2 regions of the Fuscovulum ytuae genome follow, and region 2 is predicted to be linked to the other one. Evidence: riboswitches for the same ligand, from Rfam matches in the RefSeq annotation. Region 2 holds a riboswitch; the other holds the start of a gene.
What was found. A riboswitch is a leader RNA that binds a small molecule or an ion and turns the genes downstream of it on or off. The one in region 2 is predicted to bind cobalamin.
Positions count from the first base shown of each region.

Region 1: it holds a riboswitch for cobalamin, as region 2 does, so the genes downstream of both, bluB (5,6-dimethylbenzimidazole synthase) here and QF092_RS10090 (DUF1636 domain-containing protein) in region 2, are expected to answer to the same signal.

Region 1 is NZ_CP124536.1:106,123-116,664, reverse strand. It holds gene QF092_RS19225 (ArsR/SmtB family transcription factor) at 1-362, opposite strand, end outside; gene QF092_RS19220 (sterol desaturase family protein) at 451-1,305, shown strand; cobalamin riboswitch at 1,362-1,548, shown strand; gene bluB (5,6-dimethylbenzimidazole synthase) at 1,592-2,314, shown strand; gene QF092_RS19210 (hypothetical protein) at 2,360-2,740, opposite strand; gene QF092_RS19205 (ABC transporter ATP-binding protein) at 2,756-3,448, opposite strand; gene QF092_RS19200 (ABC transporter permease) at 3,452-4,585, opposite strand; gene QF092_RS19195 (efflux RND transporter periplasmic adaptor subunit) at 4,582-5,727, opposite strand; gene QF092_RS19190 (TetR/AcrR family transcriptional regulator) at 5,731-6,327, opposite strand; gene QF092_RS19185 (DUF6522 family protein) at 6,381-6,656, opposite strand; gene QF092_RS19180 (Rrf2 family transcriptional regulator) at 6,653-7,072, opposite strand; gene QF092_RS19175 (group III truncated hemoglobin) at 7,148-7,606, shown strand; gene QF092_RS19170 (hemerythrin domain-containing protein) at 7,620-8,108, shown strand; gene QF092_RS19165 (5-formyltetrahydrofolate cyclo-ligase) at 8,137-8,784, shown strand; gene QF092_RS19160 (NnrS family protein) at 8,784-9,989, shown strand; gene QF092_RS19155 (NnrU family protein) at 9,996-10,542, shown strand, end outside.
Region 2 is NZ_CP124535.1:2,080,545-2,091,086, reverse strand. It holds gene QF092_RS10115 (precorrin-2 C(20)-methyltransferase) at 1-572, opposite strand, end outside; gene QF092_RS10110 (precorrin-8X methylmutase) at 575-1,204, opposite strand; gene cobG (precorrin-3B synthase) at 1,204-2,337, opposite strand; gene cobN (cobaltochelatase subunit CobN) at 2,334-5,579, opposite strand; gene cobW (cobalamin biosynthesis protein CobW) at 5,589-6,623, opposite strand; gene QF092_RS10090 (DUF1636 domain-containing protein) at 6,625-6,981, opposite strand; cobalamin riboswitch at 7,079-7,309, opposite strand; gene cobO (cob(I)yrinic acid a,c-diamide adenosyltransferase) at 7,355-7,996, shown strand; gene QF092_RS10080 (cobyric acid synthase) at 8,004-9,458, shown strand; gene QF092_RS10075 (sialate O-acetylesterase) at 9,468-10,542, opposite strand, start outside.

The DNA.
Region 1 (10,542 bases), on a different replicon from region 2:
CGACTGACCGGTTCGGGCGCGTCATAGCCGCCCGAGAGGCCCCGCAGGATGCGCTCGACTTGTGCCAGGTTACGTTCGGCCACGATGCGCAAAAGGTCCATGAGCGCGAGCGTCTTCGCGTCGGTCAGCCGGTAGATCACTGCTTTGCCGTCACGGCGGCTGGTGACGAGAGCGGCCCGTCGCAACTGTTGCAGGTGCTGCGAGCAGTTGGCGATGGTCAGGCCGGTCTTGTCGGCCAGTGCCTCCACCCCGCGCTCGCCTTGCGCCAGTTGTTCCAGCAGCATCAGACGCGCCGGTGCCGACAGGGCGCGCGCGACGAGGGCGTATTCCTCCAACAGGGCCAGCTTCGGGCTGATTGACAAGGACTGTCTCCTGACGCTACATCATTCAAGCGATAACTTGAATAATAGCGATTCCAGCGCGCCCCACAAGCCCCAAGGCCAGCGATCCATGTCCGAGACCATCCTTGCCACCGAGGCGACCATCCGGCTTGCCATCTTTCTGGGTGTTCTGGCGGCGATGGCGCTTTGGGAAGTGGCAGCCCCCCGGCGCAGACGGGAGATCCCGCGTGTGATCCGCTGGACGAACAACCTTGCTCTGGTGGTGGTGGATACGGTCATCCTGCGGCTGAGTTTTCCGATCCTCGCGGTCGGTCTGGCCGTCATGGCCGAGGATCGTGGCTGGGGCCTGCTCAACAACATCGATGTGCCAGTCTGGGTCGCAATCATCGTCTCGATGCTGCTGCTCGATCTGGCGATCTACCTTCAGCACGTGATGTTCCACGCCGTGCCCGGGCTCTGGCGGCTGCACCGGATGCACCACGCCGATCTCGATTTCGACGCAACCACGGGACTGCGTTTCCATCCCGTGGAAATCCTCATTTCAATGGGGATCAAGCTGGCAGTGGTCGCGGCGCTCGGCCCGCCCGCCGTCGCGGTGCTGCTCTTCGAGGTGGTCCTGAACGCCACCGCGCTGTTCAACCACGCCAATATCGACCTGCCACGCCCGGTGGACCGCGTGCTGCGCCTGTTCGTCGTGACGCCGGACATGCACCGCGTCCACCATTCCAAAGACCCGCGCGAGACCAACTCGAACTACGGCTTCAACTTGCCGTGGTGGGACCGGCTGCTCGGGACCTACATCGCTCAGCCCGCCAAGGGGCACGAAGGGATGGAAATCGGTATCGAACAGTTTCGTACACAGCGTGATTTGTGGCTCGACCAGATGCTGGCTCAACCCCTTCGTGGACCAGCGAGCGGCTACGCCCTCGATCCAAATTCCGGGCTGAAGGATCCCGCAGAATGATTTTACGTCTGTCTTCGTCGGGAGTGCCGCGCTGATTGCGCCAGATCGAACTTACGCCTACAGTGGCGGCGTCTGGTGCCCGCCGCTTTTCGTGGCGGGATAATCGGGAACGCAGTGAAATCCTGCGACGTGCCCAACGCTGTAAGGTAGATGGGGCTGCATTTGCCACTGGTCGAATGACCGGGAAGGCGCAGCACCCGCGCGAAGCCAAGTCAGAAGACCGGCCAGACGAAACAGGACGCGCCGAAGGCCGGCGGCGCGCCCGTTTCGACGAAGGGGGACCGTCATGTCCGTTTCTGCCTCTCCGGTCGCGGCCGGAGCCTTCAGCGAAAGCGAGCGCGCTGCCGTCTATCGCGCTATCTTCTCGCGCCGCGACGTGCGCTCGCAGTTTACGGACACACCCGTGGACAAAGATGTTCTGATGCGCATTTTGACGGCTGCCCATCATGCGCCTTCGGTTGGGTTCATGCAGCCGTGGAACTTCATCATTGTCCGGGATGCCGGTGTGAAAGGTCGGGTTCAGGCCGCCTTTGCCGATGCAAACGCTGAAGCCGAAGCGATGTTCGGACCTGACCGCCGTCCGCTCTATTCCAGCCTGAAGCTTGAAGGCATCCTGCAAGCGCCGGTCAGCATCTGTGTCACTTGCGATCGCGCGCGTGGCGGCCCTTTTGTGCTTGGTCGCACCCACGCGCCCGAGATGGACCTTTATTCGACCGTCTGTGCTGTTCAGAACCTCTGGCTGGCGGCTCGGTCGGAAGGGATTGGTGTGGGTTGGGTCAGCATCTTTCGGTCGGGCGCGTTAAGCGAGATCCTTGGCCTGCCCGAAAGCGTTGTTCCCGTGGCCTGGCTTTGCCTCGGCTACGTCGAGGAGCTTTACGACCAGCCCGAATTGGCGGCTAAGGGTTGGGCAAGCCGCCTGCCGCTGGAGCAGTTGATCTATTGCGACGCTTGGGGTCAGTGCGAGGGGGCACGGGATGTCCCGTCAGACGTGACGCCGCCTGCTTGCTAGTATCGCGGCAGGCCGCATGGTGCCCTGTGAAAGGATTGCCTTCCGTCATGCGCGACTGGACTTTTCTCTTGCCGCCACGACGCTGATCACCACCCAGATCGCAAGGCGCAGCGCCATCGCACCCATCGTCCGCGCCTCGTATGCAGTCCCGCGCCAGACCTCCAAAAGAAACATCGCAAAGATCGCTCCGGTCGCAAGGGTGATGGCGATGGCAAGGCCGGGTGCCCAGCCAGTCCTATACCAAAGCCCCAGACCCGCGATGATGTAGGCAAACCCTGCTAGGAAGTTGAACCATAGAACGAACGGGACGACGGCCCCCATGTCGGCGCCACCAAAAAGGGCGCGGCTTCCAGAAACGATGGTCAGGAGACCGAAGACGATTGCGACAACGGCGACGGCCGTCAGGGGCTTTCTGCGGGCGGGCATGGCCTTCTCCTTGGTTCAGCTGTCCACGAGACGACCATCGCGCAGGTGGATCAGGCGGTCGAAACGGTCGAAGATCTTTTCATCATGCGTCACGGCGATGATGCAGGCCTTCTGGTCGCTGGCGAGCTTTCGCAGAAGGTCCATCACAAGTTGCGCCCGACCACTGTCCAACGCAGCCGTGGGTTCATCGGCCAGGATGATCCGGGGGCGGTTCGCCAGCGCGCGGGCAATGGCGACGCGTTGCGCTTCGCCCCCGGAAAGCAGGGCCGGCTTCACCTTGGCCCGATGCCCGACTTCAAGGTAATCAAGCAGTTCGCGTGCCCGTGCTCGGCCTCTTTCGGCAGTCCAGCCCGCAAGGTCCAGCACGACCGAGACGTTCTCTTCGGCGGTCAGGAAGGGCAACAGGTTGTGCGCCTGAAAGATAAAGCCGATCTTGTCCAGGCGCAGCCGTCGCAGATCGCTGCGGAGCCATTTGCCGTCGAACACCGCATCGCCATCCAGTTCGACCCGGCCCGCGGTCGGGGCAAGAATGCAGCCGATCACGTTCAGCAGCGTCGTCTTGCCCGAACCGGACGGGCCCAGCAGCGCGATGACTTCGCCGACATGCACCCGCAGATCCACGGACCGCAAGGCATCGACACGGGTTTCGCCTTCGCCATAATGCTTGGCGACGCCCCGCACATCGACCAGAATGTCGCCCGGCGCCATGGGTCAGCCCCCGAGCGCTGTGGCAGGGTCAACCTTCAGCGCCGCGCGGACGCCAAGACCCGAGGCGACAAGGCAGACCATCAGGATGATGCCTGTCAGCACCAGCGCATTGAACGGCTCAAGCACAACGCGGCGGGGAAAGCTGTCCTTGACCAGAAGGATCAGGGCCAGCCCGATCCCGAGGCCAGAGATGCCAAGGATCAGCGCCTGTTGCACGATCAGGCCCACGATGGTTCGATCCGGGGCGCCGATCAGCTTCAGGGTAGCGATCTGCTTCAGCTTCTCCATGGTCATTGTGTAGATGATGAGCGCAATCACCACGGCGCTGACAGACAGCAGGATCCCCAGGAACAGACCGATCTGGCGCCGCGCCCGGTCCACCACCGAGGCAAGCAGAAGCTGCTCCTGTTCACCTTGGCTGAGGGCGGAGAGGTGTTTCCATTGCCGAACTGTCGCGGTCAGAAGCGCCACATCTGCACCGGGCTGCAGCCGGGCAACAACGGCGGCCACCGTCGGTGGGCGCAGGCCGCCATCGCCCCGGGCCGCCTGCACCCGGGCAGCGGCCGGGTCCATCGCCGTCTGCAACGTCAGTGCATCAGCCAAAGTCACATAGACCGCCGGATCGCCGCCTGAGTTCATCGCATCCTCGACCAATCCCACGACGGTAAAGCGGTCGCGTCCCAGCCGGATGGTCTCTCCGGGCACCAGACCGGTCTTGCGGTCTGCCAGCAGTTCAAAGTGGCTTCTGCCCAGCCCCCGCCCTTCGGTAATGCGCTGCGGTCCGCCGGGACGACCGGGTTCAAAGCCGATGACATAGAGCCGCAAGGTCCCGCCGGCATGGCTGGCCTCGATCGTTTGGTAAGTGATGGCCCCGGCCTCGGCCACTCCGGGCATGCGGGCCACGGCGTCCCGGGTCGTGGCCGGGATGCTTGACGCTTCGGCAAAGGGGCCTTGTGTGCCAGCCTCGACCACCCAGACATCAGCGGCAGGGGCCTTCACGACGGCCAGGGCATCGGCGACAAGGCCGTTGTAGATGCCGATCATCGCCAGCACGACCGTCATCAGAAGCCCAAGTCCCAAACAGGTCAGGACAAAGCGGAAGAGACCGTGGCGGATATCCTTGATGGCAAGGTTCATGGCGCGGCTCCGATGCGGGCAGGCCGACCTTCATCCACGCCTTGCAGCGGGACGGCCACGACCTGCGCAGCATCGGGCAACCCGCCCGTCACTTCCACCCGGCCCCGGTCGTCACGCGCGCCGAATGTCAGGTCGGCGCGCGAAAGCCTACTGTCCTGGACGATCCAGACCGTGCCGCGATACCCGTCGAAGCCGATAATCGCCACTTCAGGCACCATCAGGGCCGTGGCGCGTGTGGCAGTCAGGATGCGCACCTCGGCTTGTTCGCCCAGAAACATTTGCTGCGGGCAATCCGAGCAGGTCAGCCAGACGCGGCGTTCCTCATTCACCCGGTCGCTTTCCACTCCGATGCGGGTGATCGTGCCTGTGAATTCGCTGGCAGGCTGAGACCGCAGACGGATGGTGCCGGGCTGGCCAAGGGCCAGCTGACCAGCGCGTTCTTCGTCAATGTAGGCCTGAATCCAAATCGTATCGGGGTCGATCAGGGTAAAGATCGGATCGCCTGACCGAACCACGGCCCCGGTTTCGGCCAGGCGTGTCACAACCAGCGCATCAAAGGGTGCGGTCAAGCGGTGACGGTCCAGCAGCGTCTGTTCAAGTTGCAGGGCAGCGACTGCATCCTGCCCTTGAGCGCGAATGACGGCGAGTTCCGCTTCGGCAACTTTCACGTCAGCACGAGCGACGTCTTCATCTCGCTGCGCCTCCTCCGCGCGCTGGATGGATGCGGCTTCCTGTCGGGTCAACTCGGCCTGCCGGCGGTTGGCCGCCTCGCGCTGCGCCAGGATTGCCGTGGCGCGGAGGACAGCCGCTTCGGCCTTGGCCTGATTGGCAGCGTTCGCCGCCACGGCGGCCTGGGCACGCGCGAGCCGCGCCTCCTGCTCATCCTGATTCAGCGCGGCCAGCGCTTGCCCCTGTGCCACGCGGTCACCTGCATCGACCGTAAGCGACATCAGTGTTCCGCTGGACTCAAATCCTACGCGCGCCAGTACCCTCGCCTCGACGGTTCCGAGCCCGTAGATGCGAAGGGCCACATCGGTTTCGGGCTGCACGACCGCCACCGTCAACGGACGCTCGGTCAGGTACATCGCTCCTGCACCGATGCTCAGGGTCGCCACCACCGCGATGATCCAGATGGTCCGCATCGGTCAGCCTCCTTCCACCCCAAGCAGGTGCAGCTGGACATCCAGAAGGCGCAGCCCTTCGGCCTGCAGGCCAAAGTCGCGCGCGCCCAGTGACCAGCGGATCGCCACCCCCTGCACCAGGGAAGTCAGCAAGACCGCCACATCCGCCGCTGCAACGTCATCGCGCAGGGTATGGGACTGCTGGCCCAGCTCGACTTCGCGCATAAGATGGCCATGGAAAGCGGTCAGCCGCCCGTGGAATGCCGTGCGCAGGGCCGCGTTCTCGACATTCAGTTCGCGGGAAAACAGCAGCATGGGCATCGCGGGTGTTGCTGCGATCTGGTCCAGTTGCGCCCGGATCAGGGCCCTGATCCTGTCAACCGGCAGCTCACTCAGTGCCACAGCCGCATTCCAGGCATGGGTCAGCGTTTCGGCCACCTGGTCGGCCACGGCACTCCACATTGCAGCCTTTGTTGGAAAATGCCTGAACAGGGCAGCCTGCGTCACGCCGACTTCGTTGGCGACGGCGCCTGTCGTCACCCGGTCCGGGCCGATCTGGTCGGCCAAGGCTAGGATCGTTGCCACGATTTCGGCCTTGCGGAGATCTGACGTCTTGCGCATCGACTCATCCAAGAAAGTAAGTGATTAATCACTTACATAATCGGATGAAGGAGTCAACGTTCCAAGTCAGACGATCGGTCCCGCACCGGAAAGCGAGAACTCGACAGGATCGTTCCTACCTCGTCGACCGTGAACCGGAGGGCGCGATTAATGTAACGGAACGTCAGGCGCCAGCGTCCCGCGTCCGTCCCCACCCCGGCCTCGCAGATCGATGTCAGGGCGCCGGTGCGCATCGACTCGCGAACGTCGGACTCGGTCAGTCCGAATGCTTCGGCGAGCAAGATTGCCGGGACGACAAAGCCTGCACCGTCACGTTCCACCTGCGTCATTGCGACACCACGAGCGGGGGCAGGGCGATATCGGCCAGTGTCGATCGGTCGAGATCCGTGAGAAAAGCTGCTTCCGCAGAACGCAGACGCGCCTTGAGCCGACAGCGCGTGTCTATCGAACAGGCACCCCCATCGGCCCCGAAACACTCGACCAAGGGCTGCCCTTCTTCCAACAACCGGATGACCTGGCCAAGCCGGATCTCGGACGCCGGTCGGGCCAGCACGGCGCCACCGCCGCCGCCGCGCCGGGTTTCGATCAGGCCTGCGCGCGCCAGATGCTGGATGATCTTGGCCAGATGATTGCGGGACAGGCCCAGGGCTTCGGCCAGTTCGGCCGTGGAGTTGGCGCGCGACGGATCGGCGGCCATCCGCATCAGCATCCGTAGCCCGAAGTCGGTGAAGGAGGTCAGCCGCATGAGGTCGGTTTCCTTGAATAGGTATTTACAATACCAATTAGCAGGCCTAAGCCAAAGCGCAAGACGGAGACTCAGATGTCCAGCGCAACTGTCAGCTTGTCCATCCCGACAACCAGGCCGGAAGTGACGGCCGCCCTTATGGTAGAGACGGGTCTTAGCCCCGATGTTCTGCGCGATCTGGTACACCGCTTTTACGGCTGTGTCCGTGCAGATGCCGTTCTGGGGCCGATCTTTGCGGCCCGCATCACCGATTGGGCCGTGCATCTTGAGCGGATGGTGACGTTCTGGTCTTCGATCGCCTTGATGACCGGGCAGTATCATGGCCGGCCGGTGCCCGCGCATACTCCGTTGCCGATCAATGCGGCACATTTTGACCGCTGGCTTGCGCTGTTCCGCGCGACAGCTGTTGATACCTGCACGCCCGCGGGAGCCTTGCACCTGATCGAGCGCGCCGAGCGGATCGCCTATTCCCTGCACATCGCCGTTCAGTCAGCCCAAAGCGACCCCGTCGCCCCACCCAAACTGTTCTTCTGACAGGAGACCTCACATGACCGAAGCTGCAGCGCCGTCCGAGCCGACCGCCCTGACCCGGCACATCGAGGAGCGCTACCATGCCCGCCACAGGGAGCAGCTTCCGCAACTGGTGGCAATGGCGGAGCGTGTCGAGGACGTGCACTTCGGCGACGTGGGCGTGCCTGACGGACTGTCGGCCCTGCTGCACGAGATGCTCGGCGAATTGGAGGTACATATGAAGAAGGAGGAACTGATCCTGTTTCCCGCGATCCGCAAGGGCGGGATGCCCGGCATCGAGACTCCGATCGCGGTGATGCGCGCCGATCATGCCGGGCATGACCGCGAGCTGGCCGAGATCCTCCGACTGACCGCAAACCTGACCTTGCCCGGCGGGGCCTGCGGCACCTGGACCGGGCTTTACCGTGGACTGGATGAGTTCGCCCGTGACCTGACCGAGCACATGCGTCTGGAGAACGACGTGCTGTTCCCGCAGTTCGAGGCGGAGCGGCGCGCCGATGTCTGAGCCGGGCCCATTCGCCTCGTCCCCCTGCATGGCTTGCGAGATCGCCCCGGACTACTTCGATCCGTTGGCTGTGGACCAAGAGCAGGCGCGCGACGTCGCCCGCTGGCGCAAGGCCGAGCGCGCGCGATTGCTCGCAGACCGTCAGGCCCTGTCCGTGTCGCAGCGTCGTGCAGCGGCAGACATGATTGCCGCGCGTGTCGATACCCTCCTTGCTGAACGTTTCCCGAATATTGACGGGCTGACGCTCTCGGCTTGGTGGCCGATCAAGGCGGAACTGAACTTGCGGCCCTGGCTGGAAAGCCTGCTCGCACGCGGCGCGAACGTCACATTGCCCGTGGTCACAGCGCCCTCTGCACCACTGGCGTTCCGCCTATGGACGCCGGATTGCAGGATGGTGCAGGGCTTCTGGAAGATCCCGGTCCCGGCTGACGGGCCAGAGGTGGTGCCTGACCTGACTCTTGCCCCCTTGGTGGGCTGGGACCCGGCAGGGTTTCGGCTGGGCTACGGCGGGGGGTACTTTGACCGCACGCTCGCCGTGCTGTCGCCTCGCCCGATGACAATCGGTATCGGTCTGCAATCTGCCCGGCTTGCCACCATCTTTCCCCAACCCCACGACATCGCACTGGACGTCATCCTGACCGAGGCCGGGGTCCAGTACGAACAGAAGGACGCATGATGACCACCACTGCCGAACAGATGCGCGCCTGGACCGGCCCTGCGATCCTGACCTACGGGTTCCGGCCATTCTTCTTCTGGGCCGCGATCTGGGCTGCGCTGGCGATGACGCTATGGGTGCCGATGCTGTCGGGTCATCTTACGCTGCCCACAGCCTTTGACCCAGTCAGCTGGCACGCGCACGAATTCCTGTTCGGCTACCTCGGCGCGGTGATCGCGGGGTTTCTCTTGACCGCTGTGCCAAACTGGACAGGCCGGTTGCCCATCGTGGGCTGGCCGCTTGGCGGGCTGTTCTTCCTGTGGCTGGCCGGGCGCGTGGCAGTTGCCATGTCGGGCGCCCTGCCTGCCGGGGTGGCGGCGACGGTCGATCTGTCCTTTCCGCTGGTTCTGGCCGCGGCCATTGGGCGTGAGATCGTGGCGGGCAAGAACTGGCGCAATCTGATCGTGCTGGCGATGCTGGCGGTCTTTGCCCTTGGCAACGGACTGTACCACTGGGAGGCGGCGCGGGGGGATTATGCCGCCCAAGGTTATGGCCTGCGACTTGGGTTGGCGGCGGGTGTCATGATGATCGCGGTCATCGGCGGGCGGATCGTACCTTCATTCACCCGGAACTGGCTGGTGCGGCGCGGGCCGGGGAAACTGCCCGCCGCGCCGATGCAGGGGCTCGACAAGGTGGCCCTGCTGTCCCTGCTGGCGGCTTTGATGGCCTGGGTCGCACTGCCGCTGTCCTTGGTGACAGGCATCCTGCTGGGGCTGGCCGGGGCACTGCACGCCATCCGACTGGCGCGATGGGCGGGTCACCGCACGGTGGCGGAGCCGCTCGTCCTGGTGCTGCATGCCGGCTATGCGTTCCTGCCGCTCGGGGCCATCGCGCTGGCGGCCGAGATCCTGATGCCGGGCGTCTTCGGGATGGCTGCAGCACAGCATCTCTGGATGGGCGGCGCTGTCGGGTTGATGACACTCGCGGTGATGACGCGTGCAACCCTGGGCCATACTGGGCAAGAGTTGCACGCAGGCCCCGGCACGGTGGCGATCTATCTGGCGCTGGTCACCGCTGTCCTGGCGCGCGTGGCCGCGGGGGTCTGGACCGATGAGGCGATGGCGATGCACAGCCTGGCCGGAGTGGCTTGGATAGGGGCCTTTGGCGGCTATGCCGTTCTGTACGGGCGGTTTCTGCTGCGCCTGCCGCCTGCGAAACGGATCTGACTGGGCATGGGCTGGAACGAATTCGCCTTTGCCTTCGGGGCCTTCTTCCTGACCCACTCCATTCCGATCCGCCCGCCGTTGCGGCCCTGGGCGGTGGCAAGGCTGGGGCATGCAGGCTTTGGCATCGCCTATTCGGCTCTCTCACTTGGCGTGCTGGCATGGTTGATCGCGGCAGCGGGTCGAGCGCCCTATGTGCCGCTTTGGGACTGGGCGCCGTGGCAGAACCATGTCGTGCTGGCCGTGATGCTGCCGGTCTGCGTGATCCTGTCGCTGGCAATTGCACGACCGAACCCCTTTTCCTTCGGCGGCGCGCAAAATGACCGGTTCGACCCGGCGAGCCCCGGAATCGTCCGCCTGACGCGGCATCCCCTGCTTCTGGCGCTCGGGATATGGTCGGCGGCGCATATCCTGCCAAACGGCGACTTGGCGCATGTGATACTGTTCGGCACCTTCGCCGGTTTCGCGATGCTTGGCGGCCGCCTTGTCGACCGGCGGCGACAGCGAGAGATGGGGCAGAGATGGCACGACCTGCGCGCAGCCCTATCGGAATGCC
Region 2 (10,542 bases):
GCGCGGCGGACGCGGGGCAGGTTGCGGCCCGTTTTCATGATGGCGAGTGCGTCGGCGGCGCGGATGTGGCGGATCAGGTCTTCTTCGGGCAGGGTGCCCATGAGGACGGAGAGGACATCGTCGCCCCATGTGATCGGCTCGCCCGTCGCGTTCCAGCAGCCCACCATGCCGGGGATGCCGGGGATCACCTCGACCGTCACGCGGTCGCGCAGGCGGATGTGGAGGTGCATGAAGGAGCCGTAGAGGAACGGATCGCCTTCGCAGAGGACGACGATGTCGTGGCCAGCCTCTGCGAGGGTGGCGAGGCGGTCGGCCCAGTCATCGTAGAAATCCGAAAGAAGGCGGTTGTAGTCAGGGCTGTCGAAGGGGATTTCCGTCGTGACCGGGTATTCCATCGGCAGTTCGGTGGCATCGGGATGGAGCATGCCGTCCACGATGCGCCGCGCCTGCCCCTGACGGCCCGCCTTGCGGAAATAGGCCACATGCCGCGCAGAACGGATCGCGCGGTCAGAGCGGACAGAGATCAGATCGGGGTCGCCGGGGCCAAGCCCGGCGCAGATGATGCGGCCCATCGTCATTCCTTGCGGCTGGCCAGAGCGTTGACGGCGGCGACCGTGATGGCAGACCCGCCGAGGCGGCCCTTGACGATCACGCTGGGGACGGGTGGGGCGGCCATGAGGGCGTCCTTCGATTCCGCCGCACCGATGAAGCCGACGGGGCAGCCGATGATCGCGGCGGGGCGGGGGCAGGCGGGGTCTTCCAGCATGTTCAGAAGGTGGAAAAGCGCGGTGGGGGCGTTGCCGATGGCAACGATGGCCCCCGCCAGATGCGGGCGCCAGAGTTCGAGGGCGGCGGCAGAGCGGGTGGTTTTCATCTCTGCGGCCAGCGGGGGAACGGCGGGATCGTGCAGGGTGCAGATCACCTCGTTCTTTGCGGGCAGGCGAGGGCGGGTGATGCCTTCGGAAACCATGCGCGCGTCGCAGAGGATGGGTGCGCCCTGTTCCAGCGCGGCGCGGGCAGCGATGGCCATGCCGGGTGTGAAGTGGACGAATTCTTCGAGCCCGACCATGCCTGCGGCGTGGATCATGCGGACGACGACGATTTCTTCTTCCGGGGTGAAGCGGGCGAGATTGGCCTCGGCCCGGATGGTGGCGAAGGACTGTTCGTAAATCTTCGCGCCGTCGGTTTCGTAAATATGGGGCATCAGAACAGTCCTTTCAGGTCGATGCCTGTGGCATCGAGGGCGCGGGCGCGGGGGGCATCCTGCGCGGTGCCACCTTGGATCAGGTCAAAGCCTGACGGGGTGGCGACGAGGGTGAGGTCGGCGGGGCCGGGATGGGCGCAGCCCTTGGCGCAGCCGGAGAGGTGGAGGGTTCGGCCCGGTGGGACCTGTGCGGCAAGGCGGCGGGCGAGGGGGCGGATTTCGGCATGGGCCTGAAGGCAGCCGGGGGCGCCGGTGCAGGCCTCTACCCGCCGGAGGGGATCGTCTTGGGAAAGGATTAGACCGGGGAGGGTGGGAAGGGTTTGCAGCCCTTCGATCAGGACCATGCGCCATGGGGTGATGCGGAGGTTGCCCAAGGCGGCGAGGCCGGAGAGGGTGGTGGCGGTCATCTGGCCGAATTCGAAGGCGACGAGTGCGCCTTGCGGCACGAGGCCGGGGCCGGGGGGTGTTTGCGCGGGGGCGGGGGTGGCGGTGCGCGGTAGGGCAGGGCGGTGGCCGCGCGCGATATGGGCGGCCATGCGGCCGCGCCCATCGGTGATGCCGCCTGTTTCGGTGAACCAGCGGGCGAGGGCGATGGCCTCTGCGGCGGCGGTTTCGGTGGTGACGGGGATGCCGTGGGGCAGGCCGTCGGGGCGCAGGATCAGGCCGCCGTCATGCCCCCGCTCAAGGCGGATGTCACCTGCGGTGGCGGTCAGGATCGGGGCAGGGCCAGTGTCGATGACGAAGCCGAATTTGCCGGGGAGGGGTGGGACATCGGCAAGCGCGACCGCGAGGGTTGCCGCGAGCGCATCTGTTTCCCCATCCGCGAAAGGGGTGACGAGGATGTTGCGGCGGGTTTCCGACAGGATGTCGGGATCGATCAGGCCAAGCGCGCGGAGGTCGTCGATCAGCGCCGCATGAGTGCCTTCGGTCACGCCGCGCAATTGGACATTGCCACGGGCGGAAAGGTCGATCAGCCCGTTGCCGTGGCGGGCGGCGGCCTGTGCCAGCCCTGCGGCCTGCGCGGCTGTGAGACGGCCATTTGTGGGGCGGACGCGCACCACAAGGCCATCGCCCGATGCCATGGGGCGCAACGCGCCGGGGCACCAGCCTTTCACGGTGAAGGCGGGGGTCATGGCGCGACCTCCAGCGTGGCGGCGATGGAATTGCGGCGGGTGACCCAAAGCCCGGCCTCGGCCAGTCGGCGGAACATGTCGCGCAAGGCCGCGAGGGCGGCGGGGTTCTCACGCTCCATGAAGGCGGTGATGTCGTCCCGGCCCAAGGTCGCGTCGTGGTAGAGGTCGAAGAGATGCGGCGGCACCACGCCCGCGAGATGGGCGAAAGCGGCCATGTGGTCGAGTGTGGCGGCAATCTCGGCAGCACCCCGGAAGCCATGGGCGGCCATGCCATCGGCCCATGCGGGATCGGCGGCGCGGGCGCGGACAACGCGGGCAATTTCTTCGGTCAGGCTGCGGGCGCGGGGCCGGTCAGGTTGCGTGGCGTCGAGGTGGTAGAGCGCAGGCTGCGCGGCCCCAAGGCGCGAAAGGGCGGCGGCGAAGCCTGCCTCATGCGCGGCATAGTCTGCGGCGAGCAGCAGATCGCTTTCGGGTAGGTCCTGCGCATGAACGAAGCTATCGGCAGCGCGCAGGCGGGTTTCGAGGGCGGCGCGGTCATTCTTTGACTGGCCATCGATGCCGATGGACCATGAGGAGGCGGCGATCCACGCCTCGCCCGCTGCGGCGCGGGCCTCGGGGGTGAAGTCGTCAAGTTGCGCCATCATGCCGAGGCCGTATTGGCCGGGTTTTGGCCCAAAGACGCGGGCGGCGCGGGCGCGGTAGGGGTTGTCCTCGGGCGACTCGTCGCGTTCGGCAAGGGCCTGCGCACCGGTTTCAAAGAGGGTGGCAAGGCCGGGGAATACATCGCGGAAAAGGCCTGAGACGCGAAGGGTGACGTCGATCCGCGGGCGGTTCAAGAGCGCGAGGGGGATGATTTCCACCCCCGACACACGGCCCGATCCGGCATCCCAGACGGGGGCAAGACCCGCAAGGTGGAGGGCCATGGCAAATTCCTCGCCCGCCGTGCGCATGGTGGCGCTGCCCCAGAGATCGACGACAAGGCCGCGCGGCCAATCGCCGTGATCTTGCAGGTGGCGGCGGAGGAGTTCTTCGGCCAGTTTCACGCCTTGGGCCTGTGCTGCGCGGCTGGGCACGGCGCGGGGATCGACGGCAAAGAGGTTGCGCCCCGTGGGCAGGACATCAGAGCGGCCACGGGCAGGCGAACCGGAGGGGCCGGGAGCGACGCGGCGGCCCGAGAGGGCGCGGAAGAGGCCGTCGCGTTCCGCATCCCCGCATTGGCCGCGACCGAGGATGTGCAGCCCCTCGCCATATTGGCTTTCCTTGATGTCGCAGACGAAGCGATCAATCCGGGTGATGGCCTCGGCGGCGGAGGCGGTGGCGGGGAGGCCGAGATCGGCCTCAACCCCCAGCGCCTGCGCCTCGGCCCGGATGGAGGCGATCAGGCGGTCGCGGCGGGCGGGGTCAAGCCCATCGGCGGTGGAATATTCGTCCAGCAGGCGTTCCAGCCCGTGCATCCCTTCGGGTAGGGCGGCAGCGCGGAGCGGTGGGGGCAGGTGACCAAGGGTAAGGGCGCCGATGCGGCGCTTGGCCTGCGCGGCTTCACCCGGATCATTCACGATGAAGGGGTAAATGACGGGCAGGGGGCCGATCAGTGCCTGTGGCCAGCAAGTGGCCGAGAGGGCCACGGATTTGCCGGGCAGCCATTCCAGCGTGCCATGCGCGCCCATATGGACCAGCGCATGCAGGTTCTGCGCCCGCAGCCAGAGGTAGAAGGCGACATAGGCATGGCGGGGAGTGCGGGAGAGGTCGTGATATTCGCCGTCGCGCAAGGCGACCTCGCCCCGTTCGGGTTGCAGGGCGACCAGGGCGTTGCCGCGATGGAGTGCGGCGAAGCGGAAGGATTGGCCATCGCAGGCGGGGTCTTGGGCAGGTGCGCCCCATGCGGCGGTGAGGGCCTCTTGCAGGTCTGGGGGCAGGGTGGCGAGGGCGGCTTGGTAATCGGCCAGCGGCCATGCCAGCGTTTCGGCCATCAACGCCGCGCCGAGATTTTCGCCCGGTTCGACGCTGTGATTGGCGGCGGCGAGGTCTTGCAGAAGCGCCTCTGTCGAGGCGAGCGCGTCGAGCCCCACGGCATGGGCCAGTTGATGCGCGCGACCGGGATAGGTGGAGAGGACCACGGCGAGGCGGCGATCCGGCGCGGGCGTTGTGGCGAGGCGGTGCCAAGCGGTGACGCGGGCGGTGACGGCGGCAATGGCGGCGGCATCGGCGCGATGGGCAAAGCGCGAGAATTGCAGATCGGCGTCGCGCTTGCCGGGGGATTTGAACGAGGCGAGGCCTGCAAAGAGGCGGCCATCCACCTCGGGCAGGACGACATGCATGGCAAGGTCGGCGGGCGACAGGCCGCGGTCCGATGCGGCCCAGTCGCGGCGGCGGGCGGTGGAGAGGGCGATTTGAAAGACCGGGAAATCGCCCGCATCGAAGGGGGTGGAGCCATCATCGGCGCGGGCCGAAAAGGCGGTGGCATTGACCACGGCGGCGGGGTTCAGGCGCGTGAGGTGAGGTCTCAACCAGTCGGTGAAGCCCGGCACCTTGAGCGAGGGGGCAAAGACGCCCGTTGCTGCGAAGCCAGCGGCGCGGAGCGATCGGATCAGCGCATCGACAGTGTCGGTATCGGCGGCGGTGAGGTAGCTGCGGTAGAAGCTGACGAGGACGGTGGGTTGGTCGGCAGCGTCGGGCGGCGGGATCACGCCCCGGTCGGGATCGTAAAAGCCGAAATCGGGCATCCGCTTGTCGCCCGGAACGGGGGGGGCGTAGAGGCCTGCCGCCAGCGCCAGTTGTGCAAGCGCCGCCTGTGCAGCCACCGCGCCGCCGGCATCACAGAGCGCCTGAAGGCGGCGCAGGGTGGAGACGGGCAGGGTAGAGGCGGCATCCAGCGCGGGATCGGGGCGGCCATCGGCGGGGAGGATGGCCAGCGCCAGCCCCTTGCGCTGGGCAAGGTCGCGGATGGAGGCGATGCCGTAGGGCCAATATGCCTCGCCCCCGATGAGGCGGATGAGGATGGCGCGGGCACCCGAAAGGGTGCGGTCTATGTAGGTGTCGACAGAGACAGGGTGGCGCAGCGCCACGATGTTTTGCAGTCGGGTCGGGGGCAATGTGCCCCCCGCCCGGTGCCAGCCTGCGGCGAAGGCGCCAAGGTCGCTGTCGGAAAAGGACAGCACCACAAGATCGGCGGGGTCTTGGCCCGGATCATAGGGGGTGTCGGCTGTTTCCAGACCGTGGCTTTCGCGGAAGACGACGTGCATGGCGCGGGATCAGACCCCCAGAACGCGGCGGATCGCGGACTCATCAATGTCGTCATGTTCCGCGATGACGACGAGGCGGGATTGGCGGGGCATGGTTCCCCAGGGACGGTCGAACTGATGCCGGACGCGTTCGCCCACGGCCTGCAGCAAAAGGCGCATCGGGCGGCCTTCGACGGCGACATAGCCCTTCACCCGCAGGATGCGGTTTTCACGGGCGAGGGTTTGGACGCGGGCGACGAGGTCTTCGATATCGGCCACCTCGGGCAGGTCGATCACCACAGAGTCGAAATCGTCATGTTCGTGGTCGTCATGGCCATCATGATGCGAGGGGCGGGCGGCGAGGTCATCTTCGGCTGCGGCATTGAGGCCAAGGATCACGCGCGGGTCGATGCTGCCATCGGTGACGTGGATGATGGGCAGGCGACGGGGGGTTTCCGCCTCGATCACCGCGCGGGCGGCGGCGAGGCCTTCTTCGCCCGCGAGATCGGCCTTGGTCAGCAGGATGATGTCGGCGCAGGCGATCTGATCTTCGAAGACTTCGGAGAGGGGCGTTTCGTGATCAAGGCTGTCATCGGCGGCACGCTGGGCGTCCACGGCGACCGGATCGGGGGCGAAGCGGCCAGCGGCCACGGCTTCGGCATCGGCCAGTGCCACGACCCCATCGACGGTGATGCGCGAGCGGATCGCGGGCCAATCGAAGGCCTTGAGGAGCGGCTTGGGAAGGGCAAGACCGGAGGTTTCGATCAGGATGTGGTCGGGGCGCTGGGGCAGGGCCATCAGTGCCTCGATCGTGGGGATGAAATCGTCGGCCACGGTGCAGCAGATGCAGCCATTGGCCAGTTCGACGATGTTTTCAGCCGGGCAAGCCTCATCTGCGCAGGATTTCAGAATGTCGCCATCCACGCCCACGGTGCCGAATTCATTGACGAGGATGGCAAGGCGGCGGCCCTGCGGGTTCAGCATCAGGTGGCGGATGAGGGTGGTCTTTCCCGCGCCGAGAAAGCCGGTGATCACGGTGACGGGGATCTTGGTCAGGTCGGTCATGTCAGGACTCCAGCGGGGGAAGACGGGCAAGGCTTTGCTTGCGGAAAATGGTCGGGCGTTCGCGCCACGGCACAACGCCGTTCGATGAGGCGGCATAGAGCGCGGCACCGCGCAGAATCTCGGCCACGTCATCCGTGGTCATGCGGCCATAGATATAAGACCAAGCGCCGGGCTTTGTCAGCGCGACGGAACAGCCGTTGTCGCAGGCCGACAGGCATTCGACGGCGCGGATGGTGATCATGGCATCTTCATTGGCGGCGGTGAGCGCCTGATGCAGGCGCTGGCCGGGGCAATCCTGCCCTTCGGGCACGGGCTGGCCCGCGCGGCAGGTGGTGCAGACGTGCAGAATGGTGGTCATCCCACCCCCCAAGTTCATGGTGCCGACGGGGATGGCCTGCGGGCGGGCGCGCGTTGCCGCTGCCTGCATCCGAAGGTCGCGGAACACCCCGCCCGCGCGTTTCAGTCTGGCTCTGGCAGGTCTCCCGGCTTGCGGATATCGGGGCGGGGTTTCGCCCCGGCGCTCTGCCCGCCTTCCCGAACCTTGCGGCCAGTGGCGTGGGGCAGACCTTTCCGGTCACGGTCGCGGGGGCGGCTGCTTTCGGTGCCGCGACGTGATGGGTCGCAAAACCGGTCGCATTCCCTCTTGGCCTGTCTTATGGACAGGCACCAGCGCCTTTGTGGCTCCTCCTCTGCCACAAGGGGCGAGACTGTCAAGGAAAAGGAACGGCAGGATGAATGACGGGAACGACATGCCCATCCTTGACGATGCGGCGGAACTGGCGCGGCACGCGGCCAAGATGGCCAAGAAGAAGGCCGCGCGCGACCGGATGATGGCGCAGAAGACCGATGGCAAGGGGCTGGTCATCGTGCATACCGGGGCGGGAAAGGGGAAATCTTCCTCGGGCTTTGGCATGATCCTGCGCTGCATCGCGCATGGGATGCCCTGCGCGGTGGTGCAGTTCATCAAGGGCGCGTGGGATACCGGCGAACGCCGCCTGATCGAAGGGAATTTCGGCGATCTGTGCGAGTTTCACGCCATGGGCGAGGGGTTCACATGGGAGACGCAGGACAAGGCGCGCGACATCTCCGCCGCAAAGGCGGGGTGGGAGAAGGCGAAGGCGCTGATCCGCGATCCGGGTATCCGATTCGTCCTGCTGGACGAGATCAACATCGCGCTGCGCTATGATTATCTGGACATCGCCGAGGTGCTGGCCTTTCTACGCGACGAAAAGCCGCCGATGACGCATGTCTGCCTGACGGGGCGGAACGCGAAGGAAGAGCTGATCGAGATGGCCGATCTTGTGACGGAGATGACGCTGGTGAAGCACCCGTTCCGGTCCGGCATCAAGGGCCAGCCGGGGGTGGAGTTCTGAGGCCGTTATGCCTGCGCTGATGATCCAGGGCTGCGGGTCGAATGTCGGCAAATCCATGCTGGTGGCGGGATTGTGCCGTGCGGCGCGGCGGCGGGGGCTTTCCGTTGCGCCCTTCAAGCCGCAGAACATGTCGAACAATGCCGCCGTGACGGCGGATGGGGGAGAGATCGGGCGGGCGCAGGCCTTGCAGGCCTTGGCTTGCGGGTTGGAGCCGGTGGTCGATATGAACCCGGTCCTTCTGAAGCCCGAAAGCGAGACGGGGTCGCAGGTCATCGTGCAGGGGCGGCGGCTGACCACAGCCCGGGCGCGGGATTATGCGAGCCTGAAGCCGCAACTGATGGGGGCGGTGCTGGAAAGCTTTGGGCGGCTGCGGGAGGGCCATGATCTGGTGATCGTGGAAGGGGCGGGTAGCCCGGCCGAGGTGAACCTGCGCAAGGGCGATATTGCCAATATGGGATTTGCCCGTGCGGCGGGGGTGCCGGTGATCCTGACGGGGGATATCGACCGGGGCGGCGTGATCGCGCAGCTGGTGGGCACGCAGGCGGTCATTGACCCCGACGATGCCGCGATGGTGGCGGGCTTCCTGATCAACAAATTCCGGGGCGACCCGCGGCTGTTTGACGATGGCTATGCCTTTATCGAGGATCGGACGGGGTGGCGCGGGTTTGGCGTCGTGCCGTGGTTTGGGCAGGCGCATCTGCTGCCTGCCGAAGATGCGCAAGACATCCCCGCGCGGCCTGTGGGCGAAGGGGTGGTGATCGCCTGTCTGACCCTGTCACGGATCGCGAATTTCGATGATCTGGACCCGTTGAAAGCGGAGCCGGGGGTGAAGCTGGTGATGGTGCGGGCGGGGGAACCAATCCCGGCCGAGGCGCGGCTGGTGATCCTGCCGGGCAGCAAATCGACGCGCGGCGATCTGGCATTCCTTCGTGCGCAGGGCTGGGACGTGGACCTTGCCGCCCATGTGCGGCGGGGGGGGCACGTGCTGGGGATCTGCGGGGGGTATCAGATGCTGGGTGCGTCGGTCGCCGATCCGGAGGGGATCGAGGGGCCTGCCGGGGTAACGGCGGGGCTGGGACTGCTGGCGGTGGAGACGGTGATGACCCCCGACAAGCGGCTAGACCGGGTGCGGGCGGTGGAGGCCGCGACCGGCCTGCCGGTCGAGGGGTATGAAATTCATATCGGGCGGACGGCGGGACCGGATTGCGCGCGACCCTTTGCATTTGTTGACGGCCGGGCCGAGGGCGCGATCAGTGCCGATGGCCGGATCGTGGGAAGTTATCTGCACGGGCTGTTTGCAGCGGATGATTTTCGTGCGGGCTACCTGGCGCGGCTTGGCATCGCCAGCGCGCCGCGCCGCCATGCCGCCGAGGTGGAGGCGGCGCTGGAGGCGCTGGCCGATCATGTGGAGGCGCATCTGGATGTGCCGGGATTGCTGCGCGTGGCGGGTGTGGCGGTGTGACCTGCCCGGTCAGAGCAGGAAATCAGCGTCCGTCATGCGGGTGACACCGGTCACGAAGACGGACCAATCCTCGACGCCGTCACCATTCTGATCGCCAAGCAGGCGGCCCCCTGCGGCATCGAACCAGAATGACCGTTGCCCGCCGCCCAGAAGGCCCGATGTGCCGTTGTAGGTGGTATCGAAGGCGACAAGGTCGATCTTGTCGACCCTCGATTGGAAATCGGTTATGCGATCCGCCCCGTTGCCCGACCCCGCAGTGGCGGCGGAGGTGAAGATGAAGACATCGGAACCTGCGCCCCCTGTCAGCTCATCCTGACCAAGCCCGCCATTCAGCCGGTCATTCCCAGCGCCGCCAAGCAGCCTGTCGCGCCCATTGCCGCCGAAGAGAAGGTCGTCGCCATCGCCGCCTTCAAGAAGATCAGCCCCGGCGCCGCCTTGCAGGATATCGCGCCCGGCTTCGCCATAAAGGCTATCCTGCCCGCTGCCGCCGAAGATGCGATCATTGCCTTCGCCGCCCCACATCCGGTTGCGGCCAGAGGTGGCCTCGATCAGATCATCGCCCCTGCCGCCGCTAACGGCATCATTGCCGTCCCCGGCAAGGACGGTGTCATTGCCACCCGCGGCGCGGATCGTGTCATCGCCGATGCCGATGATCCGGTCGGCCCCGGATGTGCCGTCCAAGCTGCGGGGCTGCTGCGGGGCAGGGGCTGGAGCGGGGGCAGGGGTGTTGACGGCTTGTTCGGCAATCGCGCCTGCCAGACGGTCGAGCATGGCGGGGCTGTAATGCAGCGGGTCCTTGAACATGGCGGCGGGCGAAAGGCCCGCCTCACGCGCGACCGCATCGGGATCAAGCGACAGGATTCGGTCGGAGCCCGCGTCAAGCTTGCGCTGTTCATTGATGATGGTGGTCCAGTTCTGGCGACCCGCTGCCTCGGGCGCCTGAGTGGATAACTGAACGCTTAGCACGTCGAAGTCCGTCTGCCGGCCAGGAAGGGCGGATTGCAGCGCGGTGTCCACGCGGGTGAGGAGCGATTGAAATTGCGCAGCATAGGTTTCGGCGCGGGCGAAACCGTAGGTATCCGCC